Regions from separate parts of the Pantoea sp. B65 genome, predicted to be linked through region 4. Evidence: predicted binding sites of a transcription regulator. Region 4 holds the regulator's gene; each other region holds the start of a gene.

Region 1 (7,979 bases), on a different contig from region 4:
TCCGACCGAAGCCCGATGTACTTGCGAGTTGCTTGCTTCCACAATAGGCTCCACTTTACCCATCAGGAACAGATAGTTAATGATGCCCAGCACCACCAGTGCCGCTGAGAAAACCAGCGCAAAAGTGAAGGAGCCGGTGGCGGCGACAATCGCGCCAGTCACGATTGGCCCAATGGCGCCGCCGAGGTTGGAGACGGTGTTCTGCAAGCCGGCGACAATGGATACGCTGTTTTTCGGCGCGACATCCCCCGGCAGTGCCCATACCTGTGAGGCGGCCACCGTGGTGCCGGATTTCGCTACGCACAACAGGAATACGGTCATAAATACCGAGTCAGTAAAGGGGGCGAAGCCGATACAGAGAGCCATTAGCAGACCAATAGTCAGAAACAGCTTACGGGTGGCGGTAAGCGACAGTCGTCCGCTGTGTACCACACGGTCGGATGCCCAGCCCGCCACCACTTCGATCACCATCCCTGACAGCAGCGGCAGGGCGGCAACCATCCCCATCTTAATGAAATCCATCCCTTTTTCCTGTACCAGATACGTCGGTAACCAGGTGATAAAGAAATAGGAGGTATAGTTGATGGTAAAGAATCCCAGGCACATCGCCCAGATATTGCGGTAACGCAGCAACTTGTACCATTTCATCGGCAAAACGGATTTATCACCATGCTTCTGGATCTGGCCATTGCGAATATGGCTGACTTCCAGCGCACTGATCTTTTTGTGATCTTCCGGGTTTTCTGCATAGATAAAATACCAGGCAATGACCCATAACAGCCCGACAGAACCGATAATCAGGAATGTCAGCCGCCAGTCGAACATGTAGATCATCCAGACAATCAGCGGCATGGCAACGGCGCCGCCAAACTTTGAGGCGCTGTCAAACAGACCGGAAACCGTGGCGCGTTCGCTATCAGGGAACCAGCGCGCGGTGATCCCGGCGTTACTGGGGTAGGCTGCGGCTTCACCCACACCCAGCGCCAGACGCAGTGCCAGCAGCGATTTAAAACCGGTTGCCAGCCCCATCACCGAAGTGGCCACTGACCACCAGGCCACTGCCAGTCCCAGCCCTTTTTTCTGACCGAAACGGTCAGCAAACCAGCCTGCCGGAATTTGCAGTAGTGAGTAAGACCAGAAAAAAGCCGCCATAATAAAACCCATCATTTCCGGATTGAGGCTAAGCTCACTAATTAAATGTGGTGCGGCAGCAGAGAGTACCGTACGGTCAATATAATTAATGGCAATCGCCAGCCACATCAGACCAGCAATCCACCAACGAATCCGGGTTTTACTTCCCATTGCATTCATAATAATAGCCCGATACAGAGTAAGATTAATCGGCTGAATAGCAGTGCTTTCAGCCTGTAATAGTCAGGGGGACAGTTATTCCCCCTTTGCAGGATATATTTACAGGGAGTTCATAATATTTGCCGGTCGCTGTTTTTCGACCACGCACTGAATAATTTGCTGTACACAGCGTTCGCCAATCGCACTGATTGCGCCGTCGGTATAGCCGGCAATATGCGAGGTGGGAATAAAATTATTCAGGCTAAAGAGCGGATGAGTCGTTAACGGTTCATGCTCAAATACATCCGCCGCGGCGCCTGCAATTACATTATCGGTTAGCGCCTGCCAGAGATGGCTTTCATTAACCACGCCACCGCGTGACACGTTGATCAGAAACGCTGATTTTTTCATACGTTTTATCCGCGCGCTGTCAAACAGGTTACGAGTTTCACTGGTCAGTGGAGTATGCAGGGTAATAAAATCGCTCTGCTCAGTCAGTTCATCGAGGCTGACAAACTGGATATGATGCTGGTCGGCAAATGCCTTATCGGGATAATAATCGAATGCCAGTACGCGCATATTGAAACCTTTGGCGCGCAATGCGACCTGTTTCCCAATATTGCCCAGACCAATAATCCCCAGCGTTTTACCGTAAACATCGGTAGCGAAGATACGCGGCCAGTGACCCGCACGGGTTTCATTTGCGGCCTGGTTCAGCTGACGCGCACTGTTCAGGATCAGCGCGAAGGCGAAATCCGCTACCGCATGCTTATTGGCATCCGGCACGTTGGTGACGTAGATCCCCCGCTCACGTGTCGCTGCCAGATCGATATTATCGACGCCGACACCATGCTTGCAGACAATCTTCAGTTTTGGTGCCAGGTCCAGCAGCGCAGCATTGACCTCGGTAAAGGCGACAATCATCGCCACGGTATCCGCCAGATGTGCTGCCAGTGCCGACAGTGGCGCATCTGCGGGCAGCATAATCAGTTCAAAGCCCTGGTCTTTCAGCGTAGCGATGGGGGTATCATCGTATTTGGCGAAAGAAGGCGAGGTGCAGATTACTTTCATCATTCGTTTCCTGGTATTGGTATGAAGCGGCGCCGCAACGCCGCAAGATGATTTATTGCAGGTATTGATTCACGATCTGACGAATACGTTGTTCGTCTTCAGCGCTGAACTGCACCGCATAGCGGCTTTCGCCGACGTCGTGGCCCATCAGCGCCAGCGCTTTCTTCACGGCTGCCGGAGAGAAGGCGACGCTATACAGATCGGTCCGCAGGCCGGTAACACTCTCCTGCGCCTTGCGTGACGCCTCGATATCGCCGGCGTTAAAGTGCGCCCAGATAGCGTTAATTTCGTCTGGCGCGACGTTGGCCAGCCCGGAAATACAGGCGGAGCAACCATCGACAAAACCCTGGTGAATCAGCGAGTCCGGACCATTCAGCACGTTAAAGTTTTCGATACCTTTGACCGCCTGCAGGAAACCACTCAGACTTTCATAGCTGCCCGCGCTATCTTTAATCCCGATGATATTCGGGTGTGCCGCCAGCGTGCGTACCGTATCCGGTTGCAGGGTATTACCGGTGCGTGCCGGAATGTTGTAGAGAAATACCGGTACCTCAACGGCATCCGCCACCGCGCGATAGTGCGCGATCAATTCATGCTGTTTCAGCGGCACAAAGTACGGGGTAATGACTGATACTGCATCGACGCCCAGCTTTGCCACCTGTTTACCCAGACGAATAGTTTCGCGGGTCGAGATTTCGCCGATATGGGCGACAACATTGGCGCTGCCCGCCACTTCATCGACGCAGGTTTCCGTCACGGCCAGCTTCTCCTGCTCGTTCAGCACAAAGAATTCGCCGTTCGTGCCGCCGCAAAAGATACCGTTGCCGGCTTTCAGCTGGCGGCGAATCTGCTGGCGCATGGCGCTGGCGTTATAAGCACCGTCGCGATCGAAGGCGGTGACGATGGCGGTTAATACGCCGTCAATTTTCTTGCTCATCTTATCCTCGTAATCCATTAGTGATTGAGTGTCGGAAACAGCGTCATATAAATATCGCGCACCTCATTGGCGCTGACCGCTGCCGGAACGTTTTTCATCAGGCGCTGCACATCGAGCGCGGCCTCCACCAGGTAGGGCAGGTGGTCGGCATTAATCCCCAGTTCATCAAGGCTGGCTGGCAGCTTCAGGCGTTTTACCAGCGCGGCGAAGTAGTCGACCAGCGCATGCGATTTCGCCTCTTCCGTCAGCGCGTGGTCGGAAGAGGGCAGCAGATCGTAAACCTGGGCAAACTTGCCGACCGCTGCCGGGCGCACAAAGCGCATGCAGGGGGCCAGCAGAATGGCATTCGCTACGCCATGGGGAATATGGTATTTGCCGCCCAGGGGATAGGACATGGCGTGTACCAGGTGGGTACCGGCATGGGCAATGGCCGCGCCGCCATAATAAGAGGCCCACAACATCTCGAGGCGGGCGCTGAGGTTAGCCGGTTCGGCAACGGTAGTTTCCAGGCTGGCAAACAGCTTTTTCATGCCGATCAGCGCGTAGTTATCACTTACCGGGTTCGACACGGTGGCGGTAAAGCATTCAATCAGGTGACAAAGAGCGTCAATACCGGTGGAAGAGGCAATATGCGCCGGCATGCTGGTGGTCAGCTCCGGTATCAGCGCGACAAAATCGGGCAGCATCACCGGCGAGATAATCCCGACTTTGGTCTGTTTCTCCGGGATCGCCAGAATGGCGTTAGGGGTGGCTTCGGAGCCGGTACCGGCGGTGGTCGGGATCAATAGCGTGGTGGTGCGCGTTTGCGGCTTCTCGCCTGCCAGCAGCGCCTCCAGCGTTGGGGCCTGTTCTACGCTCAGCACCGACAGCAACTTGGCGACATCCAGCACACTGCCGCCGCCAATCCCGATCACCATATCAATACCCTGCGTTTCCAGCGGCGCCAGTATGGCGGCGACATCGTGCTGGCTTGGCTCTGGCGGCACGTTGTCGACCATTTTCAGGCTGCGGACATGGGACTTCACCTGCGCAATCAGCTGTTGTACTGCCGGGATCGCCACAATATTTTTATCCGTGACCAGCAATACGCTCTGCTTATCCTGCAACAGATAGCTAATGTCATTAAGCGCCTGATAACCGCTGATAAGGGTGCTGTTGATATTCATTATTTCTGCCTTTTCTCCTGACGACCGCTTGCGCAGACCGCTGGTGATTGTAATTCGTCATTTCAACGCGACGTTTGTCACATCTGCTGGCTAATTTTATAAGATATATTGATTTTGATTAATTTGATCTTGCTCACATATAATCAATCATGATTGAATATAATCATTATCGGGTTGTGTGGCATGATGACTGACGCAATCTTTCAACCCTGATGGAGAATAAATGACGCAGTGGAAAACCCCGGTATGGGTGATTGCCGATGATTTTACTGGTGCTAATGACGCCGGTAGCGGACTGGCCCGGGCCGGTGCGCGAGTGAGTGTCCTGTTTAACAGTGCCACGGCAATCAATAGTGCTGAGACGGATGTCTGGGTGATCAGTACGGACAGCCGGGCGCTGAGCGCGGAGCAGGCCGCTGAACGTACCCGTCAGGCGATGAGTGCAGGCGTTGAGATGGTGCGGCAGGGTTGGATTTTCAAAAAAATCGACTCCACTCTGCGCGGTAATCCCGGCGCTGAGATTGAAGCGGCGCTGCTGACCAGCGGCCGGCAGCTGGCGCTGGTGGTGCCGGCGGTGCCACGGCTGGGGCGCACCACGCGCAATGGTTGCTGCCTGATTAATGGTCATCGGTTAACCGAAACCGAATTTGCCAGCGATCCGAAAACCCCGGTGACTGATTCCAGCGTGCTGGCGCGCTTGCAGGCGCAGAGTCAGCTGCCCGGCGCGGTGCTGGCGCTTGATACGGTGCGTTCTGGCGCGTTAGTGGCGTGCCTGCAACAGCATCTGCGCCAGGGAACACGCTTGCTGGTGGCCGATGCAGAATCAGATGACGATATCCGGCGCCTGATGCTGGCGGCGGCGCAGCTGGCGGAAAAACCGTTACTGGCCGGTGCCGCCGGATTAAGCGATGCGCTGGGCGCCTTACTGGCCGACCGCACATCCTCCCCTCTGCTGGCGGTGATTGGTTCGATGAGTGATATCGCCCGTCAGCAGATTGCGCGTATCGACGCCCGGCATCGCCTGACGCTGGTGGATGTCGATATCACTCAACTGTTTCAGCACCCCCGCTGGCCGCAGCGTAATCAGTGGCTGCAGCAGGCCGTGACGGCGCTACGGCAGGGAGAGCACTGCGTGATCCGCACCTGTCAGCAGCCCGAACAGCGCCATGCTATCGCGGCCCTGTGCCAGCAACATCAGATTTCACGTCAGCAATTAGGTGAACAAATTTGTCAGTTGCTCGGCGACCTGACCGCGGCGATTTTGCCGCAGGCAGAGCCAGCCGCGCTCTATCTTTCCGGCGGTGATGTGGCGCTGGCTGTCGCCCGGCGGCTGGGCGCCAGCGGATTTCAGATTAATGGTCAGGTGGCGGGCTGTGTGCCGTACGGCCACCTGCTTAATACCTATCAACACATGCTGGTGATGACCAAAGCCGGTGGTTTTGGCGATGAAAACACCTTGCTGGAAGTTATTCGTTTTATTGAGGAGAAGTCGAGTGAGTAAAATTATTGCGGTTACTATGGGCGACCCGGCAGGTATTGGCCCGGAAATTATTATCAAATCCCTGGCTGAAGGGGAGCTTTCCGGCGCCCCGGCGGTAGTGGTGGGATGTGCCGCCACGCTGCGCCGGATAATGAGTCTGAATATTACGCCGCAAGTGGAATTACGGGTGCTGGACAAGGTGTCCGATGCGCGCTTTGCTCCCGGCATTATTAATATTATCGACGAGCCGCTGGCAGATCCGCAGGTATTAAAGCCCGGCCTGGTTCAGGCGGCGGCCGGCGATCTGGCCTATCGCTGCGTGAAGCGTGCAACAGAACTGGCGATGGCGGGCGAGGTGCATGCTATCGCTACTGCGCCGCTGAATAAGGAAGCGTTGCACTTGGCCGGGCATATTTATCCGGGCCATACCGAACTGCTGGCGAAACTCACCAACAGCAAAGATTACGCCATGGTGCTGTATACCGAGCGGTTGAAAGTGATTCATGTCACCACCCATATTGCGCTGCGCAAGTTCCTCGATACCCTTGGCCGCGAACGGGTGGAAACGGTGATTGGCATGGCGGATACCTTTATGAAGCGCGTCGGCTTTCCTCATGCGCGTATTGCGGTCGCCGGGGTTAATCCGCACGCCGGGGAGAATGGTCTGTTTGGCGAGGAAGAGATCACCATTGTCGGCCCCGCCGTGGAGGCGATGCAGGCAAAAGGCATTAATGTGTATGGTCCGTGCCCGCCGGATACGGTCTATCTGCAGTGTTACGAAGGGATGTATGACATGGTGGTGGCGATGTATCACGATCAGGGGCATATTCCGCTGAAGCTATTAGGCTTCTATGACGGCGTTAATATTACCGCCGGACTGCCGTTTATCCGTACTTCGGCTGACCATGGTACGGCGTTTGATATTGCCTGGACAGGTAAAGCGAAGTCTGAGAGCATGGCGATTTCCATCCAACTCGCGATGCAACTGGCATAAGGAAATATGAAGGGACAAAGCCGCCTCGATCAGATTATGGATTATCTGAAAAGTCATAATCTGGTCACTGTTGAACAACTGGTCGCCGCGATTTCCGCGTCGCCAGCCACTATTCGCCGCGATCTGATTAAGCTTGATCAGGAGGGGGTAATCAGCCGCAGCCATGGTGGCGTCACGCTGAATCGCTTTATCCCGGCGCAGCCGACCACGCTGGAGAAATCACAGCGCAATCTGGCCGAGAAGCAGGCGATAGCGCAGCAGGCGGCGAGCCTGGTAAAGGCCGGTGATGCGGTGGTACTGGATGCCGGTACCACTATGCTGGAACTGGCGCGTCAGCTGACGCATCTGCCGCTGCGGGTGATTACCGCCGATCTGCATATTGCGCTGTTTCTGTCAGAATTTAAGCAGATTGAAGTGACGATTATTGGCGGTCGTATTGATGACTCCAGTCAGTCCTGTATTGGCGATCATGGCCGGCGTTTTCTGCGTACCATCTATCCGGATGTCGCTTTTGTTAGCTGTAACTCATGGAGTCTGGAGAAAGGCATTACTACCCCGACCGAAGAGAAAGCCGGACTGAAGCAGGATTTACTGGTGAATGCGCGCCGCCGCGTATTGCTGGCTGACAGCAGTAAGTATGGCTCCTGGTCACTGTTTTGCGTTTCGCCGCTGCAGGGTCTGACTGATATTATCACCGATAAGCATCTGGAAGCAGACGCGCGCGCCGCGCTGGGTGGGCAGGCGTTTCAGCTGACGCTGACGGTCTGAAATGCCGTCATTATGGCCGCTGCAGGGCGATATCGCGGAAACGGGGGGAGCCATTGCTGGCTCCCGTTCTGCGGCCGTTACAGCGTTTTTAATCCCACGGCAGGAATATTGCGACCGTAGTAAATTTCACGCATCTCTTTCCACAGCAAATCGGTGATACGTTTATGCTCTTGCGGGCTTAACTCTTCCGGTTTGGTGTTAAACAAGTAGTGCTTTAAGTCGAACTCTTTCAGCAGCATCTTGGTATGGAAGATATTCTCCTGATAGACATTC
Region 2 (7,979 bases), 340 kb from region 4:
GGGAGCCGAAAGTGCGCGCATTATGGCATATACTCGTCGTTTTTGAAGGGGTAGCAGCGTGTACGCGGGTTATCGGAGCGGCATGACTGCCGCCCCTTGCGTTTGCTACCGCGTCCGTTATTTCGAGTATGCGTTATAAGCCTGCACCGCAGCGGCGACAACGTCGCTATTGGCATCCAGACCTGACACCTGCGCCAGGGTTGCCTGCGGCCCTAATTTCTCCAGCAAACCCACCAGTTCCTGCGCCTGAGGATCCTGATCGCTGCGGTAGTGCATCGCGGCGGCAATACCGATCACCAGATTGTCGTGCGGCAACTGATATTCGAGGGTGCCGAGGGTTGGCTTAATCAGGCGGTCACCGGCGCTCAGTTTACGCAGCGGCTGGCGGCCTACGCGCTCAACATCATCCTTCAGATAGGGATTTTCAAAACGGCTGAGGATTTTATCGATATAGGCGGCGTGTTTAGCGGCATCAAAGCCATAACGTTTGATCAGGACTTCGCCGCTCTCCTGCATGGCCCCTTTTACCACCTGGCGCACTTTCTCATCAAGAATCGCATCGCGAATAGTCTGGTGACCCGCCAGCTGGCCGAGATAGGCGGTAATCGCATGGCCGGTATTCAGGGTGAACAGTTTGCGCTCGACAAATGCCATCAGATTATCGGTCAGTTCCATACCCGGAATATTCGGCAACTCACCTTTAAACTGGGTTTTATCGACAATCCACTCGCTAAAGGTTTCCACCGTCACTTCCAGCACATCAGTGCTGCCTGCTTCGGACGGGGGCACGATACGGTCCACGGCGGAATCAACGAAACCGACATGCTGTTCAACCCAGGCGTGATACTGTTCCGGCAGCGCCTTCAGCACATGCTGTTTTAACTGGCTGGTGCCGCGCACCATATTTTCACAGGCAATAATATTTAACGGACGGACATTAGCGCTATCACTGCGTTTGGCCAGTCCTTTCGCCACGCTACCGGCGATGCGCTCAAGGATCTGCGGGCCAACCGCCGTGGTAACGATATCAACCTCAGCAATCAGCGCGATAATGTCATCGCTGGCGCTGCTAACGGCGCTGACGCCTTTAACTATCTCAACCTGGGCATTCTCCCCCACGACATGCACCGGATATTCATGACGCGCGTTCAGCGCGTCAAGGACTGCCTGATTCACATCGGCAAAAACCAGCTCGACGCCGGCATCCGCCAGCAACTTCCCAATAAAACCACGGCCAATGTTACCTGCGCCAAAATGCAAAGCTTTCATGCTGTTACCCATATAAATGACGTAAGGGCCAGGCATGCCTGGCCCGAAAAAAGGGCTGGGCATGCTCAGCCCCTGGGAACTACCTTCGCGCCTGCGAATAAATCAGGCGGATTTTTTACCTGACAGCAGATCCAGAACTTCCTGAACGCTGGTGGTGGAAGCCAGTTTCTCAATCACGCTGTCATCGTCCAGCGCGTTGGTCAGACTGGTGATCACCTGAATGTGCTCATTATTACGTGCGGCGATGCCGATAACCAGACGGGCAATATCGTCCGGTTCTTCACCGAAACGTACGCCTTTTGGATACTGGCAGAACACCACGCCGGTTTTCAGAACGCGATCTTTGGCTTCAACCGTACCGTGTGGCACCGCAATTGACTCACCGAGATAGGTCGGGGTTAATTTCTCCCGATCCAGCATCGCCTGGACGTATTCCGGTTCCACGTAGCCGCCTTTTACCAGCTGCTCACCGGCAAAACGAATCGCCTGCTCTTTTTCTGTCGCCTGCAGACCAAGGAAGATATTGCTCTCGCTCAGCTGGAACAGATGATCCTGACCTGCATCGAAACTGTCATTGAGCGTGGTCATCACTTTGTCACGATGGCCGGCGGAACGATTGGCTTCCACCAGACGTGCCGTCAGATCGGTATACAGGCCGCTGTCGAGGAAGTTGGTCAGTGAGATATGCTGTGCATGTGGTGCCTGACGCATCGCACGCTCTGTCAGATCGCGGTGAGTAATCACCAGATCGACGTCGCCTGGCAGACTGTTAATCGCGCTATTGGTGACTGAAATATTGCTCAGGCCAGCATCATTAACCTTCTTACGCAGCACGCCGGCACCCATGGCGCTGGAACCCATACCGGCATCACAGGCAACGATGATTTTACGCACATGGCTCAGATCGCTGTTCAGGCCATCGGCTGCGGTAACGGCGGCGCCACCCTGACCTTTAGACTGTGCTTTCATCTCCTGCACGCGACGGGCTGCAGTTTCGATATCGTCTTCTTCCTTCACTTTGCTGGTTTTCAGCAGAATAGCAGAGACCACGAAAGAGACGGCAAAAGCGGCGGCAATCGCCACGATATTGGCGAAGTAAGTTCCTTTTGGCGTCATTGCCAGTACTGCCAGGATTGAGCCTGGTGATGCTGGAGAAACCAGACCACCGTGCAGCACGGTCAGGGTAAACACGCCGGTCATACCACCGAGGATCACGGCAAGAATCAGACGTGGGTTCATCAGTACATACGGGAAGTAAATTTCGTGGATACCACCGAGGAAGTGAATGATTGCCGCACCGCCTGCAGACTGCTTGGCATTACCACGACCAAAGAAAATATAGGCCATCAGTACGCCCATACCCGGGCCTGGGTTGGCTTCGATCAGGAAGAAAATCGATTTGCCTGCTTCGCTTGCCTGCTGGATGCCCAGTGGCGAGAAGATACCGTGGTTAATCGCGTTATTGAGGAACAGGATTTTTGCCGGTTCAACAAAGATCGAGGTCAGCGGCAGCAGGTTGTTCTGCACCATCAGGTTTACGCCGGCGGCGAGGATATGCGACAGACCTTCAACCAGTGGACCAATAGCCAGGAATGACACGATTGCCAACACCATACCGATAATACCGGCAGAGAAGTTGTTAACCAGCATTTCAAAGCCGCTTTTGATCTTACCATCAACCAGACGGTCAAAGTGTTTGATTGCCCAGCCGCCCAGCGGACCTGCAATCATGGCACCGAGGAACATTGGCATATCGGCGCCGACAACCACACCCATGGTCGTGATGGCGCCGACTACGCCGCCGCGATCGCCACCCACCAGACGGCCACCGGTGAAACCGATCAGCAGTGGCAGCAAGTAGGTAATCATTGGGCCTACCAGCTTGGCCAGCGTTGCATTTGGCAGCCAGCCAGTTGGAATGAACAGAGCAGTGATAATACCCCAGGCGATAAACGCCCCGATATTTGGCATCACCATGTTACTCAGAAAGCGACCAAAGCTCTGTACCTTGATCTTGAAATCTGATGAGGACATAAAAAAACACCCCTTATTGGTACGCGCTGACAAATAAGAGAGCGCGTTGATTTTTGTGTGAGACGTTACGGCGGGGAGCCGTCGGTATGACACCATTACTGTATGCAAGCGGACTCTAGCACGCGTTTATGACGCTGCGTAGTGATGGGATTAAGTGTGATCTACATCACATTGATAATGGGGCTTTAGGGGGGTATTTGGTGATATTGATCACATATTTGTGATGTAAAAAAAGGACGGTGGCGATTATTTATACTGGAAAATGGATTTAATGTGATCTGCATCACAAAAAATTATTGGCTGTTTGTTGCTAAATTGTGATGACAATCACAATTTATTTTAAGGCTAAAAGGCGCCCGATCACATATTGATTCGGACGCCAGGGGGGCAGGGAAAAGCTGTAAGAAAATTACGCCGGGGTATTGGGGTGCTCAGCGCTAAAGCGCGGCCGGAAAGGGGCTTTCCCTGCCGTTACTGGAAACCACCCTGCACCGCGCTTTGCGCCTGGGTCAATGCCTGAGTTTTTGACGACATATTACTCATAATGGTGTTGTACTGCGCTGCCTGCTCGCGGGTAGAGAATTGCACGCCATTATTGTTAAAGCTGACTGCAGCTCCCTGCTGTTGCAGATAGTCGCCAGCCTGCAAGACATCCTGGCTCAGCGACTGCAGCGCCGGTAATAACGGGATCAGCGAGTCTGCCGGTTGCGTCACTACCTTGCTGTAGACCGTTTGATATACCGCTTTTAAATCGTCAGGCTGCTTCAGAGCGGCATGACTGCTGTCGGCCTGGCTTTTAGCGCTCTGGATCTGCTGCGCCAGCACATTCAGCGAACCGCTGGCCTGGCGCAGGGAGTTGCGACGGGTCAGATAATCCTGCGGAACACGAATCGCCGTCAGCTCATCCACCACCGGCTTCATACCGTCATCAACAGCTTTATTCACCTGCTGTGAAAAGCCATACAGAATGGCGTAATCACTGGCATAATTACCCATCTTCTGTTTCTGATCTTCGCTCAGTGCTGGCAGATGCTCACCGCTACGCATTACGGTATTCTGCAGGAAATCGATAAAAGCTTTACGCTGCTCCGGCTCTTTGTCGCCGCAGCCGGTTAGTTGAAAGACGAGAAACAGTGCCGTCAGTGGCACCCATACGCGGGCCCAGACACGGGAGATTCCAGTCGCCATACATAAACTCCTGTCATTGTGAACGGTTATCTGGATGATAACGCAGATCAATAGCATGCTTTGTCGTGCCTAAAGGATAGTCTTATTTACCAGCGCTGAATACCCTTGACACGGCTTTCTTCGGCGCATTTTCCCTGTCGTTTGCACCGGGTTGGGCCCGGCCGGGAGCAGGGCAATATGTGCTCCGCAGCCGAAATGCGCTGATTATTGCCTGAACACTTTTATTTAGTGATATTTATTATCCTCCCCCCTGCCACTTAGGGAATGAGGATTATGGTTATGGTAAAAGGAGAGTCACGCGCGCTTGCTTGTGGTGAAATATCATTAGTGCGATCTGTATTTCACCAGAGTATTGATTATCGTCGGGTCAGAATCGATCATGGCAGCTACTTTCCATTTAACTTACAGAACGAAAAGGCTATTGGAAAATCGTCCGGTAAACGATGGTTATATGATATCTAAAGTCATCGACGGAAAATTTCAAGTCATTTGGTTTACTGCCGAAATGCCATAAAGTGATTACTGGCGTGTAAAGTCCGATAAATGTTTACATAACGACTTTAATAATGGGAAAGAAGCGGAATACTCGATTTATACCACTGTCTGGTTTGATAACCATATAGAGAGGCGACGATATCGTGCAGAGTATCTCTCTGATACGCGATGGCAAAACAGAGCAGCTGCAACTTAGCGATAAACGCTAAATAAAGCATAGGGCCAGTGGTTACCGGCCCCAGCTGGTCATTAAAACACCAGTGCCTGCCCGTCCTTGCGGCTTTCTGTGGCGGCAATATAAAAGCCCTGCGCATCGCGCACGATCACCTGCGCACCACCAAAGTTATAACTTTGCAGCGGATCTTCCACTACCAGTTTATGCCCCATGGCGCGCAGTGCTGCCAGCGTATTGCGATCCATCGTTGCTTCGACGCTCACTTCGCGGCCTGCGACAATGCGCCAGCGCGGTGCATCAATCGCCGCCTGCGGATTCTGCTTATGCAGCATAATACGCAGTGCCAGCTGTAAATGCCCCTGCGCCTGCATCGGGCCGCCCATCAGGCCAAACGACATCAGCGGCTGGCCATCGCCATCCAGTGCAAAGGCCGGAATAATGGTGTGAAAGGGACGTTTGCCACCCGCCACTACATTCGGATGATCTTTATCCAGCGCAAAACCCGCGCCACGGTTTTGCAGGCTGATGCCGGTGCCAGGCACTACCACCCCGGAACCGAAGCCCATATAGTTGGACTGAATAAAAGAGACCATCATGCCACTGGCATCGGCGGTGGAAAGATAGACGGTACCGCTCTGCGTCGGGGCGCCAAAGGTGAAATCACCGGCTTTTTTCGGGTCAATCAGCGCCGCGCGGCTTTGCAGATACGCATCGCTGAGCAACAGTTCCGCCGGAAACTCCAGATGATCCTCATCGGCGATATAGCGGTCGAGATCGGCCAGCGCCAGCTTCATCGCCTCAATCGACAGATGCAGCCAGTCGACCGAATCCGGCTGATAGCTGCCAATATCCCACTGTTCCAGAATGCCCAGCGCCATCAGTGTGGCGATACCCTGGCCGTTAGGTGGCAGTTCATGCACTGAACCGCCAGCGAACGGACGTGACAGCAGGGTAACCCAGTCGGCGCGGTGGTTTTTCAAATCGTCGAGGGTCAGCGCCGCGTTGTGTTCGCGGGCGAAGGCGACGATCTTTTCCGCCAGTTCGCCGCGATAAAATGCCTCGCCGTTACTGGCGGCAATTTTTTCCAGACTGTCGGCCTGATGCGGATTGCGAAACAGTTCGCCGCTGCGCGGTGGGCGCCCTGCGGGGGCGAAACAGGCGCTGAAACCTGGCTGATCGCGCAGTTTGTTATAGCCGCGCTGCCACAGCTGGCCGATTAACGGTGAAACCGGAAAACCGTGGCGTGCGTACTCAATCGCCGGTTGCGCCAGGGTGGTGAGGGGTAAGTTGCCGAAACGTTCCGCCAGTTCCACCCACGCCGATACCGCACCCGGCACGGTGACCGCATCCCAGCCGGTTTCCGGCATTACCGACAGGTGAGCAAAATCTTCCACTTTCCATGCCGCCGGCGCGCGTCCGGAGGCATTCAGCGCATGCAGCTGTTCGCCATCCCAGACAATGGCAAAGGCATCGCTGCCGATACCATTGCCGGTCGGTTCCACCACCGTCAGCGCCATGGCGGTGGCTATCGCCGCGTCTACCGCATTACCACCCAGCTGTAACATACGCAATCCGGCCTGCGCCGCCAGCGGTTGCGAGGTGGCAACCGCATTGCGACCCATCATCGGCGCACGCCAGGAGGGATACCCGAGATTAAAATCTATTTCACCACTCATCGCTATTCCTTAATCATCAGTCGTTGCGCGGATCGAGCGCGTCACGCAGTCCATCTCCCAGCAGATTGAAGCCCTGCACGGCGAGAAAAATGGCAATCCCGGGAAAAATAGACATCCAGGGCGCCTGTTCCAGATAGCCTTTGGCCGTATTCAGCATTGCGCCCCACGACGGATTGGGCGGCTGCTGGCCGAGGCCAAGAAATGACAGGCTGGCTTCGGTGATAATCGCCGCCGCAATCGCCAGTGTCGCCTGCACCAGAATCGGCGACATCACATTCGGCAAGACATAACGCAGCACAATCCAGCGGTCGGGCAGACCAATGGCGCGCGCGCCGTCGATATACTCTTCATTGCGGATGGCGATCACCTGGCCGCGCGTCAGGCGGGCAAAAATCGGCATTGCCGATAAGCCAATGGCAATCATCGCGTTACCCAGGCTCGGGCCGAGAAAGGCGCCGAGCGCAATCGCCAGGATCAAAAACGGGCAGGCCAGTAGCGCTTCAATAAAACGCGAAATCACGCCGTCCCAGATGCCCTGCCAGTAACCGGCGATTAGCCCCAGCGGCACGCCAATCAGGATGGCGATCAACACCGAGATACAGCCGGCCAGCAGCGAAGTCCGTGCCCCCCAAATCATCCGCGATAAAATATCGCGCCCCAGCTCATCGGTGCCCAGCCAGTAAAGCTCTGACGGCGGCTTACGCACGGCCAGAAAGTTGGCTTTGATCGGGTCGAAAGGCGCCAGCCACGGCGCCAGCAGCGCCAGCAGTACAAACAGCAGCACGATAATCGCTCCCGCCATGGCGCTTTTATTGGCGAGAAACTTTTTTACTACCCGATTGCCCGGTTGCTGCAGCGGCACGGCGGCGCCAGCAGCTAAAGCGTCACTCATGGTTAGCCTCGCATTTTCGGATTGATCAGCACATAGAGCACATCGGCCAGCAGATTTAGCAGCAGAAAACCGATTGCCGTCACCAGCACCACCCCCTGCACTACCGCATAATCACGGTTAAATACGGAGTCGACGATCATCTTGCCAAAACCGGGCAGGGTGAAAACCTGTTCGGTCAGTACCGCCCCCCCTAGCAGTTCACCAAATAGCAGGGTGGTCAGGGTAATCACCGGCACCAGCGCATTGCGCA
Region 3 (7,979 bases), on a different contig from region 4:
TGTATTTATCGTGCATGTAGTGGATAACATTCAGCGCGGTAACATACTGCTTAGCCAGCCAGTCCATAAAGTGGTCCATACGGGCCATTACGGTGTCGAAATCCAGCACTGCATCCATGATCGGTGCTTCTTTCGGACCGACCTGAATTTTCATTTTTTCATCCATGCCGCCGTTAATCGCATACAGCATGGTTTTCGCCAGGTTAGCACGGGCGCCGAAGAACTGCATTTGTTTACCGATGACCATTGGGCTGACGCAACAGGCAATGGCGTAGTCATCGTTATTAAAGTCCGGACGCATCAGATCATCATTTTCATACTGCACTGATGAAGTGTCGATGGAGACTTTGGCCGCATATTTTTTGAAGTTCAGTGGCAGTTTGTCTGACCACAGAATGGTAATATTTGGCTCAGGTGATGGACCCATGGTGTACAGGGTATTCAGGAAGCGGAAGCTGCTTTTTGATACCAGAGTACGGCCGTCAACACCCATACCACCGAGGGATTCGGTTGCCCAGATTGGGTCGCCAGAGAACAGTTCATCATACTCAGGCGTACGCAGGAAGCGCACCATACGCAGTTTCATTACCAGGTGGTCAATCAGTTCCTGGGCCTGCTGTTCGTTGATTTTGCCTGCTTTCAGGTCACGTTCAATAAAGATATCAAGGAAGGTGGATACGCGACCGAAGGACATCGCCGCACCGTTCTGTGATTTCACTGCAGCCAGGTAGCCGAAGTAAGTCCACTGTACTGCTTCCTGAGCCGTAGTCGCCGGGCCAGAGATATCACAACCATATTTGGCCGCCATCTCTTTAATCTGCGACAGCGCATGATGCTGATCGGCAATCTCTTCACGCAGACGGATAGTGGCTTCAAGGTTAACGCCATTTTCCATATCGCTCTGCAGTGAGGTGAACTGCGCAAACTTGTCTTTCATCAGGAAGTCGATGCCGTACAGGGCAACACGACGATAGTCACCGATAATACGTCCGCGACCATAAGCATCTGGCAGACCGGTCAGAACACCGGATTTACGGCAGCGCAGGATATCCGGGGTATAAACATCAAACACACCCTGGTTATGAGTTTTGCGGTATTCGGTGAAGACTTTTTTCAGTGATGGATCCAGCTCACGGCCATAAACTTTACATGAGCCTTCCACCATTTTGATGCCGCCAAACGGAATCAGACCACGTTTCAGTGGGGCTTCAGTCTGCAGACCAACGATTTTTTCCAGGTTTTTATTAATAAAACCGGCATCGTGAGAAGTGATAGTTGAAGCAAGGTCAGTATCAAAATCAACCGGCGCATGAGTGCGGTTCTCAATCTTGATGCCTTCCAGAACATTGTCCCACAGAGCGGTTGTCGCGTCGGTAGCGCCGGCCAGGAAAGACTCATCGCCTTCATACGGCGTATAGTTTTTCTGGATGAAGTCGCGGACGTTAACGCTGTTCTGCCATTCGCCAGCAGCGAATGTTTCCCAGGCTGCGGACAGTTTGTTATTAAGCTCGGCCATTTGATACCTACCTTATTTGTGGAGTTCGTTCTACGGTCCGGTCGGGTCAATACGCGGCCGGTGCCAAATTCTTTTTCAACGTCGGCGCTTAGTGGTGAGGTTTATCGCCGCCGCGCAGATAAATTACCCAGTAGGTTAAGCCTACCAGTAAACCGCCACCAATGATGTTACCGATGGTCACCGGAATCAGATTATCAACAATAAAGTTGCTAACGGTCAGGCTGGAAAAATGGTCGGCGCTGGTGCCGGCGGCCTGCCAGAATTCTGGTGAAGCAAAGTCACGAATCACAATGGCCATTGGAATCAAAAACATATTGGCGATGCTGTGTTCAAAGCCGCTGGCAACGAACATCGCTACCGGCAGGATCATCGCGAGCATTTTGTCCGTCAGGGTGCGGCCGGAATAACTCATCCATACCGCCATACACACCATCAGGTTTGCCAGGGTACCAAGGCAGACGGCCTCGATAAAACTATGATGCATTTTATGGTCGGCGGTTTGCAGCACGTTTAAACCCCATGCGCCATTTGCCACCATATGCTCGCCGGAGAACCAGATCAGCGCGACAAAGAACAATGCGCCAATCAGGTTAGCAACGTAGACGTTAATCCAGTTACGCGCCAACTGCATCCAGGTAATACGTCCACTGGCCTTGGCTACTACGATTAACACGGTAGAGGTGAACAGGTCAGCGCCACACACCACCACCAACATTAAACCGAGTGAGAAACAGATACCGCCGACCAGTTTGGCCAGACCATAGGGTACCGTACCGCTGCCGGTGGTGGCTGTGATATAGAAGACAAAGGCGATGGAAATAAAGACACCCGCAGTAATCGCCAGGAAAAAAGTGGTTAGGGGATGTTTTGTTGCTTTATAAACGCCAGCCTCTTCAGCGACTTTTGCCATCGCGGCCGGTAATAATAGGTCGAACGGATTGTCAGCTTTCACACTAACCTACTCCTGAAATTTGTCAGCAACGTGATACTAACAAAGGAGTATAGAGTACAAATTGATATGGATCATATTAGCGCGGAGCGGGGGGCAAAATAACGCGAAAAAAATAAGGCAAATTCATTTATGTTATTGATTTTGAATGGAAAAAAATATTTTAAAATGTACAAAAAAAGTTGAAAAACACACGTTTTGCTAAAAATGTCGGTACATTTTGTCGTCAGGAATTTATAGAAAATGTAATGTTTCCGACATATTCAGTTCAGGTGATTACTTTTTTTTAACCTTAATTTTTCAATTGCTGTTTAAAACCATTAAATTCAGCGTTTACCCGAATAAAATGGGCTATTTCAGACCCGTTTAAAGATGCTGAAACAGCCCGTCATGATTATTTCCAGTACTGACGTTTAGCGCGCTGCAGCTTCTCGTAAGCCGCCAGCAGTGACTGATGAGCCGGGAAAGCCTTCAGGTCGCCGTCTGCCGCTTGCAGGCCGTAAAACGGCGCTTCACCGCTTATCGCCGCAGAGGCGGCTTCAACCGCCTCGCTGCCGTACATGCGCACAAAGCCCGTGTGGTACTGCAGCGGATCGCGACCATCTTCCTGCGCCAGCAGTAGCAGGGTCTGCAGGCAACGATAATAATTGGCGCGTTGCGGGCTGACCACCGAACTGTTGAACTCCATAGTCCATTCGGTCCAGATCAGCGCCTGATCCAGATCGCCACCGGCCAGCGCCAGCATCGCTTTCAGTTCACCGATGCGCAGGGTATACCAGCCGTTATCTTTGCCGGTAGCAATGCCCAGCAGTTCACGTACGCGGGTGAAGTCATCATGACCGTCTTCATCCAGCTGTTCGATCATCGCGAGATAATCCTGTGGTTCCCACTCGCTGTCCGGTAATGACAGCACGGTTTCGCGCAGATAAGCACCCATACTGTTATTGGCCAGCAGCAGATCTTCCGCCGGATAGATATCGGACATGCCGGGCACCAGAATACGGCAGGCATAAACGTCCAGATGCTGATAGTCGGCGATATAGACTTCTTTATCTTCGGCCTGGAAGATCGCCATCAGGGTGGCGAACTCCTCTTCGGTCGAACCGTCAAAGCGCCAGTCAACAAACGGATAGTCAGCGTCATCTTTAAACATATCCCAGGAGATCAGCCCGCTGGAATCGATAAAATGGGTTTCGAGGTTGGCATGCTCGGCGACTTCTTCATCGTCAAAAGTTGGCGGGGTAAAGACGTCGAGATCCTTCAGACTGCGCCCCTGCAGCAGTTCCGTTACGGTACGCTCAAGCGCCACGCCGAAATCAGGGTGCGCGCCGAAAGACGCGAAACAGGTGCCGTTTGCCGGGTTGAACAGCACCACGCAGATCACCGGGTATTTACCCCCCAGCGAGGCGTCGTACGAGAAAATAGGGAAACCTTCCGCTTCCAGACGCGCAATTGCTTCGACCACGCCAGGATAGCGGTTCAGCACCTCGGCAGGAATCTCCGGCAGGCTGATCGATTCGGCAATAATCCGGTTTTTAATATAACGCTCGAAAACTTCGGATAAGCCCTGTACCCGGGCTTCATTGGCGGTGTTGCCGGCAGACATGCCGTTAGAAACATACAGGTTACCGATAATATTCATCGGAATATAAACCGTCTGCAGGTCTGACTGACGGGTAAACGGCAGGGCGCAGATGCCACGGTCGGCATTGCCGGACTGCAGATCGATCAGCTCGCCGGCGCTTAGCTCGTTTTCCGGATCGTAAAACGCGCGCAGACGCGCATCAAGGATACCTTCCGGCAGGCTTTCATCTTCCGGCAGCGGGAACCATTTCTCGTTCGGGTAGTGCACAAAATCGCCATTGGCGATGGTGTTGCCTAACCAGAAATCGGCAAAGAAATAGTTAGTGGAAAGACGCTCAAAGTACTCACCCAGCGCGGAAGCCAGCGCCGCCTTTTTACTGGCGCCTTTACCGTTGGTAAAACAGAGTGGGCAATCGCGGTCACGAATGTGCACTGACCAGACATGCGGAACAGGATTCAGCCAGGAAGCTTCTTCAATATTGAAGCCAAGATCCTGTAGTTTTTGCTGAAAGCGTGCGATGGAATCTTCCAGCGCGGCGTCTTTGCCAGGGATATAAGTTTGAGTCATGTTGCCCACTAGTTAATGATTGTGCGTAAAGCGCGCAATGATACGGGTTTTGCGGGCTAATCGCTATGCGGCGGCGATAATTATCAACCGGCGCGATAAATAGCCGCCAGGCGAGACGGCATTAATGAATGGTGTCCGCTTTACAAAATATCGTGGTTATTTGCGATTGCCTTACATGCTGTGGCGGCCACGCGGCTAAAAATGTGATCCGGGCCGGATAAATGATTGCAGCAACAAGGACGCAGTGATAAAACCGATAGCAGATGCATAACCGATAGATCTGACAGTGGTGAGGGGAAATGACTCAGGTTTTCAATTTTAGCTCCGGTCCGGCCATGTTGCCGGTAGAAGTACTCCGTCGTGCAGAGCAGGAACTGTGTAACTGGCAGGGCTTAGGCACCTCCGTTATGGAGATTAGTCATCGCAGCAAAGAGTTTATTAAGGTCGCACAGGATGCGGAACAAGATCTGCGTGATCTGCTGAAAGTCCCCTCCAACTATAAAGTTTTATTCTGTCACGGCGGCGCACGCGCACAATTTGCGGCAGTGCCATTAAATCTGCTGGGACAGGCTAAAACCGCTGATTATGTTGATGGCGGTTACTGGGCGCACAGCGCGATTAATGAGGCGCAGAAATATTGCACGCCTAATGTGATTGATGCCAAAACCACCATTGATGGTTTAAGTGCGATCACCCCGATGAGTCGCTGGGCACTCAGCGATGATGCGGCTTATGTTCACTTCTGCCCGAATGAAACCATTGATGGTCTTGCCATTAATGAAGAACCTGACTTTGGCGACAAAGTGGTGGTAGCCGATTTATCCTCCACCATCCTTTCCCGCCCGATTGATGTCAGTCGCTACGGCGTGATTTATGCCGGTGCGCAGAAAAACGTTGGTCCGGCCGGTCTGACGCTGGTGATTGTGCGTGAGGACCTGCTGGGTCATGCGCGTCAGGAACTGCCGTCGATTCTCGATTACAAAGTGCTGGCGGATAATGACTCGATGTTCAATACGCCGCCAACTTTTGCCTGGTATCTCTCCGGCCTGGTGTTTAAGTGGCTGAAAGAGCAGGGTGGCGTGAGTGAGATCGATAAGCTGAACCAGGCGAAAGCCGATCTGCTGTACAGCGTCATCGATAACAGCAATTTCTACCGCAACGGGGTGGCTATCGCTAACCGTTCACGGATGAACGTGCCATTCCAGTTAGCGGATTCTGCTCTGGATAAAGTGTTCCTTGATGAGTCAGTCGCTGCCGGTTTACATGCGCTGAAAGGCCATCGTGTGGTTGGCGGCATGCGCGCTTCCATCTACAATGCGATGCCGCTTGAAGGGGTGAAAGCCCTGACCGACTTTATGGTCGACTTTGAGCGCCGCCACGGTTAATTACCCGTCATACTTCGCGCCGCAGGTGTGTTGACTGCGCCCGCACCCCCCGGCCACATTGTTATCTATGCTGCCGGGGATTCACGGGCTGCCGCCTGTCTGCCACCCGAATGACGTCGGGTGCATAGGTAGCTAATACTGAAACCTTGCCTTCGCGCGAGGTTTCATTGCAATTGTTTTCTGGAGAATAGGTTTCGCATGCAGGAATCCCTGACGTTACAACCCATCGCACGCGTCGACGGCACGGTAAATTTACCGGGCTCGAAAAGCGTATCTAACCGTGCTCTGTTGCTGGCGGCGCTGGCAAAGGGCACCACGCATTTAACTAATCTGCTGGATAGCGATGACGTTAAACATATGCTTAATGCTCTGAGTGCGCTGGGTGTGAACTATACGCTTTCTGCCGATCGTACCCGGTGTGATGTTGTCGGTTGCGCCGGACCTCTGCATGCGGATCGGGCCCTGGAGCTGTTTCTGGGCAATGCCGGTACCGCGATGCGTCCGCTGGCGGCGGCGCTTTGTCTTGGCCACAACGATATCGTGCTGACCGGTGAGCCGCGCATGAAAGAGCGCCCGATCGGTCATCTGATTGACGCCCTGCGTCTGGGCGGCGCGCAGATTGACTATCTGGAGCAGCAGGATTATCCGCCAGTGCATATCAAAGGGGGATTTGTCGGCGGTGAAGTGGCGGTGGATGGCAGTGTATCCAGCCAGTTTCTTACCGCGCTGTTGATGACGGCGCCGCTGGCAACTCAGGACACGCGGATTGTCATTAAAGGTGAACTGGTATCGAAGCCTTATATCGATATCACTCTGAATCTGATGAAAACCTTTGGCGTGGTGGTGGTTAACAATAGCTATGCCAGCTTTGATATTCGCGGCAATCAGCAGTACCAGTCGCCAGGACATTATCTGGTCGAGGGCGATGCCTCTTCCGCCTCCTATTTCCTTGCCGCCGCCGCGATCAAAGGCGGTACCGTGCGTGTTACCGGCATCGGCCGTAACAGCATGCAGGGTGATATTCGCTTTGCCGATGTGCTGGAGAAAATGGGGGCGACTATTGAGTGGGGCGATGACTATATTGCCTGCAGCCGCGGTGAGCTGAACGCCATTGATCTTGATATGAACCATATTCCTGATGCCGCGATGACCATTGCCACCGCCGCACTGTTCGCCAACGGCACGACGGTGATGCGTAATATCTATAACTGGCGCGTGAAAGAGACCGATCGTCTGACGGCGATGGCCACTGAGTTGCGTAAAGTGGGGGCTGAAGTGGAAGAGGGGCATGACTATATCCGCATCACGCCGCCGGCAACCCTTAACTATGCCGAGATTGGTACCTATAACGATCACCGTATGGCGATGTGTTTCTCGCTGGTGGCGCTCTCCCCGACGGCGGTCACCATTCTCGATCCAAAATGTACCGCTAAAACCTTCCCGGACTACTTCACGCAACTGGCGCGGATCAGCCAGCTGGCCTAAACTCAACTCATTGCGCTGAATGCCGCCAGCAGGCGGCATTCAGCGCCTTGCCGGCCAGGCCGCGGCAAACACTTTGCCGCGGGCGTCCAGTTTCTCTTCATTTTGCCGATGCCGTCGCACCGACAGTTCTGAATCTGCTGTTTATTTTGCCCGGGGCTATGCTTTAGGGTAACGATCGCGGCTATTGCAGCGTATAATGCGCGGCGATATTTGTCTGACGTGCAGGCAGCCACGGGAATTTCCAGCAACAGGAGAGAATAGATGACGGCAACAGCCCCGGTTATCACCATTGATGGGCCAAGTGGTGCGGGTAAAGGCACGCTTTGTAAAGCGATGGCTGAAGCACTGCAGTGGCACCTGTTGGATTCTGGCGCAATTTATCGCGTATTAGCGCTTGCGGCACTACATCATCAGGTTGATATCGAATCTGAAGAGGCGCTGGTCCCGCTTGCCGCCCATCTGGATGTGCGCTTTGTCTCGACCAACGGTGAA
Region 4 (7,979 bases):
AACGGTTTACGTAACGTACGTGGCTCAATTGCCATGGCGCGCACCGCCGAGAAAGATAGCGCGACCAGTCAGTTTTTTATTAATGTCGCGGATAATGCCTTCCTCGATCATGGTCAGCGTGATTTCGGTTATGCGGTATTCGGTAAAGTGATTAAAGGCATGGATGTTGCCGATAAGATTTCCCAGGTTAAAACCGATAACGTTGGCCCTTATCAAAATGTGCCAAGTAAACCGGTGGTGATCCTTTCCGCTAAAATTCTGCCTTAATGCCTCTGCCGCCGCCGCCCGGCGGCGGTTTGCCTGCCGTCTCCCTGCAACCTGAATTATTTTGCATATACTAAGGGAAGAAGCGTGCGGCGACGGACGACGGAGGCGCTATGAAGCAGAAACTGACCGACAAACAGAAAGCGGCGCTGTGGTCGCAGTATCACAATGCCAATTTTCAGGCCAGCAGCCGTCTTGAAGGCGATGAAATAGAGCAGGTCAATCTCGCCCCACAAGAGGTGGCGGAACGCCTCAGGGCGCTGAGGAGGCATTATGAGCGCTAATGCCATGTCCGAACACGACCCCTATTTCTGGCAGGATATTAAGGTACTGAAGAACCGTTTGCAGATCCGCGAAGCCCATCGTCTGCATCAGGCTGAGCTGGAGTTTACCGCGCTGCGTGCGGCGACCATTGGCCCTGGCGTGCCCAACCCGGGTTTTCCGCATCTGCGCGCGCTGCACCATACGCTATTTCAGGACCTCTATGACTGGGCCGGTGAGTTACGCCGTATTGATATCTGGCTGGACGATACGCCATTCTGCCATTTTGAGTATATCGAAAAAGAGGGCAATGCCCTGATGGCGGCACTGGAAGCGGAAAATGGCCTTGCCGGCTTACCCGCGGATCAATTTGTGGCCCGCCTGGCGCACTACTATTGTGAGATCAATATGTTGCACCCATTTCGCCACGGTAACGGGCGTGCGCAGCGACTGTTCTTTGAACAACTGGCGCTGCATGCGGGCTATCTGATTAACTGGCAACCGGTGGATCGTGAGAGCTGGCTAAAGGCTAACCGTGATGGGGTGAGTGGCGATCTGCGCGGATTAATCGATATCTTCGGCAGGGTGGTAAGCACCCCGGCGTAAGATGCTAGAATGGCGGCGTCGCAATTTCGCCATCCGGCCCGGAACCAGAATGCTGCTGCTTATCGATAACTACGATTCCTTTACCTGGAATCTCTACCAATATTTCTGTGAACTGGGCAGTGAGGTCTGTGTCCGCCGCAATAACGAGATTACCCTGAGCGAAATTACCGCACTGCAGCCGGACTATCTGGTGATCTCGCCCGGTCCCTGTACTCCGGATGAGTCGGGTATCTCGTTGGCGGCTATCAGCCATTTTGCCGGACGACTGCCGATTCTCGGTGTCTGTCTCGGACATCAGGCCATCGCCCAGGCATTTGGCGCCCGGGTGGTACGTGCACGGCAGGTGATGCACGGTAAAACCTCGGCCATCGAACATAATGACGCTGGTGTTTTTGCTGGTTTAAATCATCCGCTGACGGTGACCCGCTACCACTCGCTGATTGTCGAGCGGCACTCGCTGCCGGACTGTTTTGACATTACTGCCTGGAGCCTGCGTGACCAGCAGCCGGACGAGATTATGGGGTTTCGTCATAAGACGTTGCCGCTGGAAGGGGTGCAGTTTCACCCGGAAAGTATTCTCAGTGAGCAAGGGCATCAGCTACTGGCTAATTTCCTTAAACAGTAAGTTTATATTTGCCTTTGCGTGATTTTTTATGCATATTTTGTGATTATTATTTCACGTATCCATAACGTAGAATCAGACGAGGTAGTGAATGTCAGCGGAAAAAATGGCGGTAACACGCGCAACATTTGATAAGGTTATTTTGCCTATTTATGCACCAGCGCAGTTTGTGCCGGTGAAAGGTAAAGGCAGCCGCGTGTGGGATCAGCAGGGTAAAGAGTATATCGACTTTTCCGGTGGGATCGCGGTAACCGCTTTGGGTCACTGCCATCCGGCGCTGGTTGAAACGCTGAAAACCCAGGGCGAAACCCTGTGGCACACCAGTAACGTCTTTACTAACGAGCCGGCACTGCGCCTTGCCAGCAAGCTGATTGCCGCTACTTTTGCTGAGCGTGTATTCTTCGCTAACTCTGGTGCGGAAGCTAACGAAGCCGCATTTAAACTGGCGCGTTATTATGCTTCCTCCCGTCACAGCCCGTACAAAAGCAAGATTATCGCTTTCCATAATGCTTTCCATGGCCGTACGCTGTTCACCGTTTCTGTCGGTGGTCAGCCAAAATATTCCGACGGATTTGGCCCGAAACCGGCTGATATCGTGCATGTGCCTTTTAACGATCTGGCGGCGGTAAAAGCGGTGATCGACGATCATACCTGCGCCATTGTGGTGGAGCCGATTCAGGGGGAAGGCGGCGTGATGCCGGCTACCGCTGAATTTATTCAGGGGCTGCGCGCACTCTGTGATGAGTATAAAGCGCTGCTGGTATTTGATGAAGTGCAGAGCGGTATGGGACGCAGCGGCAAGCTGTTCGCTTATGAGCACTACGGGGTGGCGCCGGATATTCTCACTACCGCGAAAGCGCTGGGTGGCGGCTTCCCGATCAGCGCCATGCTGACTACCGACGAGATTGCTTCAACCATGGCGCCTGGCGTTCATGGCACCACCTATGGCGGCAACCCGTTAGCCTGTGCGATTGCCGAAACCGCACTGGATATTATCAATACCGAGGAAGTACTGACTGGCGTCGAAAGCCGTCGTCAGCAGTTTGTTGCCGCACTGAAAGCAATTGATGCGAAGCTGGATGTATTCAGCGATATCCGTGGTAAAGGTTTGCTGATTGGTGCTGAGCTGAAACCGCAGCACGCCGGGAAGGCTCGCGATATCCTGAATGCGGCGGCGGCCGAAGGGGTGATGATCCTGAATGCCGGGACTAACGTGATTCGTCTGGCGCCGTCACTGGTTATCGAACCGACCGATATCACTGAAGGTATGGCGCGTTTTGCCCTGGCAGTTGAAAAGGTGCTGGGTAAATAACTTCCCAGCGGCATTAACCGGGTGGCATAACTGTCACCCTGATATTATGACGGTTTGCGCAATTTCCTCACCAGCCACTGTCCGTGCTGTGGTCGCTGGCTCCACGCCAGCGATGAGATGGTATGCATTACGCTCAGATGGCCGAGAATGCGCTTTACGTGGCGCTCCATAATGGTCTCCGGCCCCTGCTGCAGTCCCTCCTGCTCTTCCAGAATATTGCTATCCGACCCCGGACCGTCATACTCCAGTCGCTGCTGACAGCGTTGCAGTGCAATCTCGCAGGATTGCAGCCAGCGTTCAGCCAGCGTTGGCGTCAGCATGGTATGTTCACGCGCCAGAATAGTCATGGCGTTAATATGCTCGACGATAAACTGACTGTGCGTTACCCACAGCTTCATATCCGCCAGGTAACGGTCATTAAACCCGGGTTCCTGCATTGCCTGATTGAGCGAGTTAAACAGCGCATTATGGGCCTGATTTACCCGGATACGCTGATAAGCCAGTTTATCCGCGCTGTGTTGACTGCCAAGCAGCATTTGTAATGCATCCTGATAGGCGCCCAGCGCGTCGTGGGCGTTGCGCCGCATTAAGCCGCTCTGCCACTGCGGCCACAGCCAGACCATACCGCCAAAGGCGATCAGGCAACCCATCACCGTATCCATTAAGCGTGGTAGCAGGAACTGCGAGCCATTCAGCGTCAGCAGCTGTAATGAATAGACGGCAGTCACGGTAAAACCGACGGTGGCCCAGCCGTAAAATTTGCGGATAAACAGATAGCTCACTAGGGTAATCACCAGCATCGCCAGTAACACCCAACCTTCCGCCACGCTGAAACGCAAGGTTGCCGCGGCGATGACCAGTCCCGCCAGCGTGCCTAAGGCACGGTGTTGAATACGCACGCGCGTTGCACTGTAGCCATTCTGGCTGACAAACATAATTGTCATCAGGATCCAGTACGGTTTAGGAATATTAAAAAATAGCGCCATCGAGCTGCCAAACATCAGCATGACCGCGAAGCGTCCGGCAGTGCGCAGCGCCGATGATTTGAATGACAGATAGCTTTTCAGCGCCGGGATCAGCGGCAGGCGGCGTTGTCGATCGGCCATCAGGTCGCGTTGATAGAGTGGGCGCTGAGTACGCAGCACCCGTGCAATACGGCTGAAATGGTAATAGCAAAAGTTACCTACCGGGTTATCGCTGTGCTGGCGCGCGATTTTCTCCAGCGCCTGCAATTGCTTCTCCATACTGAAGCGGTCGGGCAGTTTATGGTAAAGGATGTCATCGGCCAGCTGGCGCAAGCGTGCGGCGATCACCTGCGCATTCCAGCGGATGACGGCTTCGGCATGACTCTGCTCCACCAGTTTCTGCACCTCTTCGGGTTGATGCAGACTGACCGAGATATGTTCCTGCAGATCCAGCGCCACCTGAAAGGCGCGCGTCAGGCGTTTATGGTGGTTATCACGGTTGGCCGCCAGCATATGCATCTGCTGATAGCAGGTAGTGATCAGGTCGACAGCTTTCTGCTGACGCGCCAGCAACGGTGGCAGCGCTTTTTCCGGGTCGGTCAGTTTGGTCAGCAGGCTATACTTGGCATCGCAGTAGTCTGCCAGCTCGCGATACAGCAAACTCAGTGACTCGCGCAGCGGCTGCTCTTTCCACAGCCAGAACCAGAACCAGTTAAATACCCCATACCAGATGGTGCCCAGCACATAGAGTAATGGCGGCTGCCACATCGGCATATGACCGGCAAGGCTCAGGGTAAAAATCCCGGCAATCAGTGAGGCTGGCAGCAGGCGGGCATGTAGCGGGCTAATTTCACCGGTGACGCCAAGCAGCATCGCCATAGCAAACAGGATCGCCGGCAACGGGATGCTGTGTTGCGACATCCATTGAATCAGAAAGCTGCTGAGGGCAAACAGGCTGCCACCGATAATCAGACGCTTGAAAAAGCGTTTATGGGGGGTATCAAGACCAGCAATATTGCAGCAGGCAGGCACTAACGAAAACAGTAAACCCTGTTGTAAACCGCCAAGCAGCAGACCAACCGCCACAGGTAAGCACAGCACCAGCGTTTGCCGCAGCGCGTAGTTTACTTCCGGGTGATAGATAATTCTCCGCCACATCAGATGATCACAACATAAAAAAACGGCGCGATCGCGACTGCATCACGCCGTGGTTTCAGGCTGGCTTAACGAGTGCCATACACGACAATAGTTTTGCCGTGTGCGGAAATCAGGTTCTGATCTTCCAGCATTTTCAGAATACGACCGACGGTTTCACGTGAACAGCCAACGATCTGGCCGATTTCCTGACGGGTGATTTTAATCTGCATCCCATCCGGGTGAGTCATCGCATCCGGCTGTTTCGCCAGATTAAGCAGGGTTTGTGCGATGCGGCCAGTGACATCAAGGAAAGCTAAATTGCCGACTTTCTCTGAGGTTACCTGCAGACGGCGAGCCATCTGAGAGGAGAGACGCATCAAAATATCCGGGTTAACCTGAATCAGCTGACGGAATTTTTTATAAGAAATTTCAGCCACTTCACAGGCAGTTTTTGCCCGCACCCAGGCACTACGTTCCTGACCCTCTTCAAACAGGCCAAGTTCGCCGATGAAGTCTCCCTGGTTAAGATAGGAGAGGATCATCTCTTTGCCTTCTTCATCCTTGATCAGCACAGCTACAGCGCCTTTTACGATGTAGTAGAGCGTTTCAGCCTTTTCACCTTGGTGAATCAGCGTACTTTTGGATGGATATTTGTGAATATGGCAATGTGACAGGAACCATTCGAGAGTAGGGTCTGTTTGCGGTTTGCCGAGAACCATTCGCTTTTATCCTCTGTTGTAATCGTGCCCTAAAAACAGGGGGATTCGTTCCCTGCAGGCGTTGAAATATTCAAGCGTTTTCCCATCAGGAAAGTTGTCCGGGCTTCTGTTCAGAGCTTAGCTCATAATGTCGTCCCGCTTCCGTCGTGCTTATCGATGCCGACGAAAATATTACAGCTTTGTTTGTAGCACAGCTTGCAGCAAGTGTCTCCTGTTGTCTCGCTTCAGCATGATGTGAATCGCTCGCCGTTGCCGTTTTTCCGCTTACAGCGTACTCTGAAGTTAACTGAATGAATTAGGGGATAATGTTATGCAGGCGCGAGTTAAGTGGGTAGAAGGGCTAACATTTTTAGGAGAATCCGCATCCGGTCACCAGGTGCTGATGGACGGCAATTCCGGTGATAAAGCGCCAAGTCCGATGGAAATGGTATTGATGGCGGCGGGGGGCTGCAGCGCAATTGATGTGGTTTCCATTCTGCAGAAAGGGCGTAACGATGTGACGGACTGCGAAGTGAAACTGACTTCTGCCCGTCGTGAAGAGGCGCCGCGCATTTTTACCCATATCAACCTGCATTTTGTGGTCAGCGGGAAAGCATTATCCGACAAAGCAGTCGCGCGCGCCGTTGATCTGTCCGCGGAGAAGTACTGCTCGGTGGCGATTATGCTGGGCAAAGGCGTCGAGATTACTCACAGCTACGAGGTTATCGCGCTGTAAGCTGTTCTCCAGGCCCTGCGAAGTGAACAGGACCTTCTTCAGGTCCTGTTGCGTTCAGATGCTGTCCGCAGGCTAGCGAAGCTTTCGGATAGCGCCACTTTTATTGTCTTTGATATATTTATTATCCCAGTTATTCAGGAGATAAATAGTTTCATCTGTATATTTTGAAAACCAAATGGTCATTGGTTGATTATCCTTAGCTATACAGTTGTCCTTACTTTGCATATCGTCAAAACACAACAAGTCACTATCCTGGGCTGTCCCTGAATCAGACCTATACTTCCCAATCCAAAAGTTTATGGCATAGCCATTTTCATCAACAGGGATATGGAATAGCTGTTTAAAATGTGGCTTATTATTTTCCCACCATTGAATTTTTCTTCGATCGGTGAATGGAAGATTTTTAACAATAATGTAGTAGCTCCTGATGTCACTTTTGTAATGTACGTCAATGATTTTAGTCGGTAGTATCAGCCACCAAGTGAGCATACCTGTTGAGATACTCACTGTCATAATCAGCCATTTAAATTTTGTCAAAACGGCTGCCCTCAATAGTTTTTATTGTATTCATCTCACTGATAAACGGGCGAAAGCCATAACCCTCCCAGCGTTGCAGAACAAACCAGATGCGGAAAATACGGAACTGACGGTATAATCGGTGAATAATATCACTGTCATCAAGACCGAAGTGATCCTGTATGCGGTATTGCAATTTTGCATGGTAGCGATCACCATTAATTCCCAGTGACTCAAGAGTGATGTGTGTTGCCCAGGTGTCATGCACACTAATAGTTAGCCCATTAATATTATCTATCCAGCGGTTAAATTTTGGTAAATATGATGCATTTATAGCTACGCCGAATTGATTGAAATTGTCTCGGGGATAATATTTTTTATCCCAATGTGAATGTGAAATGATAGTTTCTCTGATTTTATTTAATGAGTTGTTTATTGAGAGGTGTTCGGCAAGCGCTTTGTTCAATAAATAATCGGTAAATTTTTCACCATTACAAAATTGCATATGATTAATCATTTTGCGGATAATCGGTTGATACTCACCGATAAAAGAGAATGTATCGGATAACTGGCGAAATTCCTCAAATAGAACGCGCGCACTATGATCGCGATCTTTATAAGTAAAAGGATTAATGCGGGTCGAAATATCCCTTAATCCGAAGTGCTGTTGCAGACAGTGCTGCGACAGATCGCCATAGCGCATATCGGCTGCATAATAGTCATCCATCTTTTTTTGCGTGGCAAACAGACGGGTGGGAAGCCGCAGGGATTGCGCTTGTTGCTGGTTATTCATAAATAACATCCTGTTTTTATGATTCGTCCATAGTTGGCATAAGCAGGGCCTCGGCGCGACCCTGCAGTT

Evidence for each region. The regulator CRP, encoded in region 4, controls carbon source genes, mostly activating them, when cyclic AMP is high. The targets are predictions, from matches to a motif close to ATGTGANNNNNNTCACAT.
Region 1: the regulator CRP is predicted to act here: its motif matches at 4,586-4,603, upstream of JWF83_RS11335 (iron-containing alcohol dehydrogenase).
Region 2: the regulator CRP is predicted to act here: its motif matches at 3,458-3,475, upstream of JWF83_RS03495 (PTS mannitol transporter subunit IICBA).
Region 3: the regulator CRP is predicted to act here: its motif matches at 2,528-2,545, upstream of focA (formate transporter FocA).

The regions. Positions count from the first base shown of each region.
Region 1 is NZ_JAHXPU010000023.1:292,585-300,563, forward strand. It holds gene JWF83_RS11320 (MFS transporter) at 1-1,311, opposite strand, end outside; gene JWF83_RS11325 (phosphoglycerate dehydrogenase) at 1,411-2,361, opposite strand; gene JWF83_RS11330 (dihydrodipicolinate synthase family protein) at 2,414-3,298, opposite strand; gene JWF83_RS11335 (iron-containing alcohol dehydrogenase) at 3,316-4,464, opposite strand; gene dtnK (D-threonate kinase) at 4,688-5,965, shown strand; gene JWF83_RS11345 (D-threonate 4-phosphate dehydrogenase) at 5,958-6,938, shown strand; gene JWF83_RS11350 (DeoR/GlpR family DNA-binding transcription regulator) at 6,945-7,706, shown strand; gene speD (adenosylmethionine decarboxylase) at 7,784-7,979, opposite strand, start outside.
Region 2 is NZ_JAHXPU010000015.1:128,744-136,722, forward strand. It holds gene mtlD (mannitol-1-phosphate 5-dehydrogenase) at 118-1,269, opposite strand; gene JWF83_RS03495 (PTS mannitol transporter subunit IICBA) at 1,372-3,303, opposite strand; gene JWF83_RS03500 (DUF3053 domain-containing protein) at 3,775-4,491, opposite strand; gene JWF83_RS03505 (gamma-glutamyltransferase family protein) at 5,236-6,837, opposite strand; gene JWF83_RS03510 (ABC transporter permease) at 6,854-7,729, opposite strand; gene JWF83_RS03515 (ABC transporter permease) at 7,732-7,979, opposite strand, start outside.
Region 3 is NZ_JAHXPU010000041.1:216,014-223,992, reverse strand. It holds gene pflB (formate C-acetyltransferase) at 1-1,516, opposite strand, end outside; gene focA (formate transporter FocA) at 1,605-2,468, opposite strand; gene ycaO (30S ribosomal protein S12 methylthiotransferase accessory factor YcaO) at 2,860-4,617, opposite strand; gene serC (3-phosphoserine/phosphohydroxythreonine transaminase) at 4,917-6,002, shown strand; gene aroA (3-phosphoshikimate 1-carboxyvinyltransferase) at 6,201-7,487, shown strand; gene cmk ((d)CMP kinase) at 7,749-7,979, shown strand, end outside.
Region 4 is NZ_JAHXPU010000015.1:468,575-476,553, forward strand. It holds gene ppiA (peptidylprolyl isomerase A) at 1-267, shown strand, start outside; gene JWF83_RS04965 (YhfG family protein) at 378-548, shown strand; gene JWF83_RS04970 (putative adenosine monophosphate-protein transferase Fic) at 538-1,131, shown strand; gene JWF83_RS04975 (aminodeoxychorismate synthase component II) at 1,181-1,756, shown strand; gene argD (bifunctional acetylornithine/succinyldiaminopimelate transaminase) at 1,845-3,065, shown strand; gene JWF83_RS04985 (YccS/YhfK family putative transporter) at 3,110-5,188, opposite strand; gene crp (cAMP-activated global transcriptional regulator CRP) at 5,254-5,886, opposite strand; gene JWF83_RS04995 (OsmC family protein) at 6,197-6,601, shown strand; gene JWF83_RS05000 (DUF943 family protein) at 6,674-7,138, opposite strand; gene JWF83_RS05005 (DUF3289 family protein) at 7,125-7,910, opposite strand.